Regions from separate parts of the Exiguobacterium sp. N4-1P genome, predicted to be linked through region 2. Evidence: riboswitches for the same ligand, from Rfam matches in the RefSeq annotation. Region 2 holds a riboswitch; the other holds the start of a gene.

What was found. A riboswitch is a leader RNA that binds a small molecule or an ion and turns the genes downstream of it on or off. The one in region 2 is predicted to bind S-adenosylmethionine.
Region 1: it holds a riboswitch for S-adenosylmethionine, as region 2 does, so the genes downstream of both, mtnK (S-methyl-5-thioribose kinase) here and metK (methionine adenosyltransferase) in region 2, are expected to answer to the same signal.

What each region holds. Positions count from the first base shown of each region.
Region 1 is NZ_CP022236.1:398,034-401,172, reverse strand. Features, by position in the region: gene mtnA (S-methyl-5-thioribose-1-phosphate isomerase) at 1-318, opposite strand, end outside; gene mtnK (S-methyl-5-thioribose kinase) at 315-1,484, opposite strand; SAM riboswitch class I at 1,561-1,663, opposite strand; SAM riboswitch class I at 1,868-1,969, shown strand; gene A0126_RS02135 (2,3-diketo-5-methylthiopentyl-1-phosphate enolase) at 2,050-3,139, shown strand, end outside.
Region 2 is NZ_CP022236.1:2,176,843-2,179,981, forward strand. Features, by position in the region: gene A0126_RS11230 (GNAT family N-acetyltransferase) at 1-222, opposite strand, end outside; gene metK (methionine adenosyltransferase) at 364-1,572, opposite strand; SAM riboswitch class I at 1,701-1,827, opposite strand; gene pckA (phosphoenolpyruvate carboxykinase (ATP)) at 2,060-3,139, shown strand, end outside.

The sequences.
Region 1 (3,139 bases), 1.3 Mb from region 2:
AAGCTGATTGAGCGCATCGAGTACGTTCCGCAAATTGACGGCGGTCGGCCGGGTCGCCAGTAACTCCGCCGATACCGTCAACAGTTTTTGTTTGACCTCGTCAAGCGATCCCGTCGTCCGGAACGCTTCCTGCACGAGGACGAATCCACCGAACAGACTGATTGCCGGCGCCCCCCGGACACGAAGTTGTTTAATCGCCTCAACCGCTTGCGCCAAATCATGAATGACTTCGTACCGTTCTTCTTGCGGGAGACGGGTCTGATCAAGGATCTTTAAGCACGCCCGCTCATAGATGACACTACGGATAAACTCGCTCATCGGCTCAATTCCTCCGTCACGTCAAAATTCCGGAGATCGGTAAACGTCTTACATTCGCCGCGCCGTTTAATCAATGCCGTCCCGAGGCGTAACGCATGACGTTTCCGTTCAAGGCGCGTCGCAGCATCCGGAATTTGTTCCAAATCAGCGACCGGTGCCAAACCAATCGTCCGCCGGATCAGTTCACAACCGGCGAAACCGAGCGCGTCTTGGAGAATTGTACTGAGGACATCATCGACAAGCCCGGGTACCGTCCGGAAAGGTTCGACGGCTTCCCGTTCCCACAGTGCCGTGAACGTCGAAGCAAACGTCAGCCAGAACGTATCGATATCCTTCACCCGCTTCTCCCGCAACTCAGCATAGTTCGGATACGCCGCAAAGCAGAGGTGGGCAATGAACTGACCGACATCAAACCCGAACGGTCCGTAAAAAGCGAACTCCGGATCGATGATTTTCGTTTCGCCCGCCGAAGCAAAAATGCTTCCTGTATGTAAATCTCCGTGTAATAAGGCCTCCCCTTTCGTGATGAACAACGTTTCGAGCTTCGCGACTTCCCGCTTCAGTTTTTCGTCCTGCCAGAGCTGCTGTACGTCTGTTTCCAAGCCGCTCTCGATGTTGTTTGTTTCCGCGTCGTAAAACGGATCCGTAAAGATTAACTTTTCCGTAATGTCGCATAAATCCGGGTTGTAATAGTCACGTGCGACCTGTTTTTTTCCGACCGGACCGAGCGCAAAATCTGACGTGAAAAATAACGTCCGTGCCAAGTAAGAACCGACATGTTCTGCAAGGAGCGGGTAGGTTTCGCCTGCGAGCAATCCCGTCCGAACGATTTGCAGGTGCGACAAGTCCTCCATCACTGTATACGCTTCTTCATGACTCGCATGAAAGACCCGTGGAACGAATGGCGTCGCGTATTTTGCGAATTCCTTCAGTGCCAACTGTTCGATCCAGGCCCGCTCGAGTGACAAGGGCCAGCTTTCCCCGACGACTTTTGCATAAGGTAATGCCTGCTTCAAGATCAAACGTTCTTTCCCTGCCTGAATCCGAAAGACTAAGTTCAAGTTGCCGTCGCCGATTTCTTCTGCCGTCGCTTCTTCCTGTCCGATGAGTCCGAGTTCCCGGACACGTTTAATGGCGTCCTGTTCTGTAAATGCTTGATATGCCATCTTGCTTCCCCCTTCATTTCTACACAAAAAAACGCCGCTTTTCGTCATAGAAAAGAGGCGCGGGGTATCATCCGTCCTCTTATCTCTCAGACGAATGTCTGTTGGATGTAGCACCGTGCCGGATGGTCGGTTGCTGCGGCGTCTTCGGGCCAATTCCCTCTGCCAACTCACGATAAGAGTCATATGTGGTTGTTGTGTTCGATGTTGATTCGAATATTACGCCCGTCTTAAATCATCTGTCAATTCCAATTTTTAGTGAAAAACCATTTAAAAGACCGCCATCTATAGAAGCTGATTTCAAAAAAAATAAATTTTCAAAAAATTATTTGACATCACGTCCATCTCATGTAAAAATTGCAATTAGATTTCACAATTTCATCCAATTCTTATCAAGAGCAGACGGAGGGACGAGCCCTATGATGTCGCAGCAACCGACCAGTTGGCACGGTGCTAATTCTTGCAGCTAACACGCTGACAGATAAGAGTCCACGCGCAATTTTTCATGGTCTCTTGTCATTGACGAGGGACCATTTTTGTATTTTTTAACAAGGGAGAGACGACGATCATGGCGTACATTACCGCAACTTACCAACTCGGCGTGACCGATCAGTTACCAAAACGGGCAGAGCAAATCGCCCTCGGTCTGACGGTCGGCTCATGGACCGATTTGAATCACTTGGAACAACAACAGCTTGAATCCTTTAAAGGACAAGTCGTCCATACGGAAGAACACGACGGAAAAGGGTATGTCACGATCCGTTATCCGGAACACAACGTCTCACGAGACTTTTCGGCGATTTTGACGACCGTCTTCGGCAAGCTGTCACTCGACGGTCAAATCAAACTGACGGATCTTCAGCTTCCCGCTTCATTCACACCGGATTTCCCCGGTGCTAAATTCGGCATTGAGGGCGTCCGCCAATTGATCCAAGTCCATGATCGCCCCCTGTTGATGAGCATCTTCAAAGGCGTCATCGGACGGGATCTCGTTTTTTTACGGGAACAACTGGAAGCCCAGCTCGCCGGCGGGATTGATCTCGTCAAGGATGACGAAATCTTATACGACAATCCGCTGACACCGGCACTCGACCGGGCGCGGATTGGACGGGAAGTCCTCGATGCACACTATGAACGGACCGGTAAACGGGCCCTTTATGCGATTACATTGAGTGGTCCGGTCTTCCGCTTGAAAGAGCAGGCGAAACGACTGGTCGAAGCCGGAGCGACAGCCCTCCTGCTCAACACGTTTACATACGGGCTTGATGTCTTGCGGGAACTGGCAGCCGATCCGGAAATCCCGGTCCCGATCTTTAATCATCCGGCGTTGAGCGGTGCCTTGATCGCCAGTCCCGAGTACGGGATTGCCGCCCCGGTCCTGCTCGGAACGTTGCCGCGGATTGCCGGTGCCGACTTGACACTGTTCCCGTCGCCGTACGGGAATGTCGCCCTCGCCAAAGACTTGGCCCGCGGGATTGCCGTCGAAGCGACCCGAATCGGTGAGACCAAAACAATTCTCCCGGTCCCGTCCGCCGGAATCCACCCGGGTCTCGTCGCCCAGCTTGTTCGTGATTTCGGCGTCGATTCCGTCATCAATGCCGGAGGCGGTGTCCACGGTCATCCGCAAGGTGCTGCGGCCGGAGTCATCGCTTTCCGCC
Region 2 (3,139 bases):
ACCGACGATTTCTTCCTCGATAATGGCGACATTGAAATATTCTCCCCGCGCTTCCTCCGCCGTCCGAATTGCTCGAACGACTTCTTCTTGCGGATACGCCTCTTGTACGAAATGGGCTTTCGAGCTTTCCGAGTAAATCTCTTCATACGTATCCATCCAAGAGGTGATGGCAATATCATGAATGCGTGCCGCATCAGTAGGAATTGCTTCGCGTATCTCCATATCGGACTCCCCCTTTTTTCCGTTTACCGGTACATGTTCTTTTACCCTGTTCTAGAAAAATCATTCGTTTCCCTCCAAAATTCGAGACAAACAAAAAAAGTTCAGAAACAAACTCGTGCGAGTCTGCTTCTGAACTGAAAATTAAGCGAATCGTTTCGCTTGTTCTTCAAGAATTGCTGCTTTATCAGTTTGCTCCCATGGTAATTCGATATCTGTACGACCGAAATGACCATAAGCTGCTGTCTGACGATAAATCGGACGGCGAAGATCAAGCATCTTGATGATCCCTGCTGGGCGAAGATCGAAATTTTCGGCAACGAGTTCGACGAGTTGTGCTTCTGGAAGTTTACCTGTTCCAAACGTATCAACTGCAATCGATACTGGGTGCGCGACACCAATCGCATACGCAAGTTGAACTTCTGCTTTATCTGCAAGACCAGAAGCTACGAGGTTTTTCGCGACGTAACGTGCTGCATATGCTGCAGAACGGTCAACTTTTGTTGGATCTTTACCAGAGAATGCGCCGCCGCCATGACGTGCATAGCCACCATACGTATCAACGATGATTTTACGTCCAGTTAATCCTGCATCACCTTGTGGTCCACCGATGACGAAGCGACCTGTCGGGTTAATGAAGAACTTTGTTTCCGCATCGATGTATTCTGATGGAATCACAGGTGCGATGACATGCTCTTTCAGGTCTGCTTGGATTTGCTCAAGCGTCACTTCTTCTGCATGTTGTGTTGAGATGACGATTGTATCGACACGAACCGGTTCGTTGTTCTCATTGTATTCTACAGTTACTTGCGTCTTACCATCCGGACGGAGGTAGTCAAGTTGTCCAGTTTTACGGACTTCTGCGAGACGACGAGCAAGTTTGTGTGAAAGTGAGATCGGAAGTGGCATCAATTCAGGCGTTTCTTTCGTTGCATAACCGAACATGAGACCTTGGTCCCCTGCACCGATTGCATCGATTTCTTCATCTGACATGTTACCTTCGCGTGCTTCAAGCGCTTGGTCAACACCGAGAGCGATATCTGCTGATTGCTCATCGATTGAAGTCAATACAGCACAAGTGTCTGCATCGAAACCATATTTAGCGCGTGTATAGCCAATCTCACGAATTGTTTCGCGAACGACTTTCGGGATATCGACATAAGTCGATGTCGTGATTTCACCTGCGACGAGGACAAGTCCTGTCGTGACAGATGTTTCAGCAGCGACACGAGCATTCGGATCGGCTGCGAGGATTGCATCTAAGATAGAATCCGAGATTTGGTCACAGATTTTATCCGGGTGACCTTCAGTAACTGACTCCGACGTAAATAGTCGGCGATTAAGGTTTGTCATGTTTGACCCTCCCAAAAAAGAATTTGACGGTGTACTCATTTCCCCTAGTTGAGTGGGACGGTAAAATGAAAAAAACCTCTCCATGTCCAAAAAATGGTCAGGGAAAGGTTGTGCGTTCTTCCTTTACCCTCTTATCGTTCGAAGTGTTTACTTCGCTTCAGGAGAGCACCTTTTCCTTCATTAATAGAATTCTTAATGTAGGACGGTTGCCGGGTTTCTTCGGGCCTTGTTCCCTCCACCTGCTCAGAATAAGAGTATCCGTTACGAATTACATGATATAAAGTTGTGACCACTCTGTCAAGCTACGTTTTAATTTCTAGTCGAAACTTTCCCGAAGAGATGTTAAACTGTTAATGCTGAAAGCGTTTCCAAATAAATAGAAATCAGCGCTAAAAAAGGATTGCTCACCCTTTAGTATGTCATATATAATAAATGTGTCATACTAAATGTCAGAGCTAAACCAACGTAGGGGAAAGGTGGGGTCAGGATGCCGATGACGGTCCTGAATATCGAAGAGCTACTCAAGAAGGAGCATGTGTTCAAACAACTATCTGTTGCTGAGCTAGTCGAACATGCAATTCGTAACGAAGAAGGGGTTCTTGCTGAAAATGGCGCTCTGTCTGTAGAAACGGGGAAATTTACAGGTCGTTCACCTAAAGACAAGTTCATTGTTCGCGATCAGTCATGCGAGTCACATATCGATTGGGGCCATGTCAATCAACCGATGGAAGCAGACAACTTCGAACAACTTTTACAAAAAGTTCTTCGCTACATGAATGAAGCAGATCAGCTCTACTACACAGAAGCTGCTGCTGGTGCAGACACTCATTTTACCCTTCCGGTTCGGATCGTGACACAATATGCTTGGCATAATTTGTTTGCAAAACAACTATTTTTGCGTGAATATCCGACAGAAGCTGCTTTTGAGCCTTTCACGGTTATTTATGCGCCTCACTTCAAAGCAGATCCGAAAGTCGATGGAACGAATTCCGAAACGTTCATCGCCATGTCATTCGAACATCGGATTGTCTTAATCGGTGGAACAGAATATGCGGGCGAAATCAAAAAATCGATTTTCTCTGTCATGAACTACCTTTTACCTCAACGAGACGTCTTATCGATGCATTGCTCGGCTAACGTCGGTCATGAGGGTGACGTCGCTTTATTCTTCGGATTATCCGGTACTGGTAAGACCACACTGTCTGCTGACGACAGTCGTCAATTGATTGGTGACGATGAGCACGGGTGGTCCAACGACGGCGTCTTCAATATCGAAGGTGGCTGTTACGCAAAAACGGTCAACCTATCGCACGAAAAAGAACCACAAATCTTTGATGCGATTCGTTTTGGCACTGTCCTCGAAAACGTCGTCCTCGATGATGCACGAATTCCTGACTATGATGATACGTCAAAAACGGAAAACACACGGGCCGCTTATCCGATTACAGCGATTGATAATATTGCAGTACCATCACGCGCCGGACATCCGAAAACGATTGTCTTTTTAACAGCTGATGCTTACGGCGTCCTGCCGCCAATCAGTAAGTTGACGAAGGAGCAAGCGATG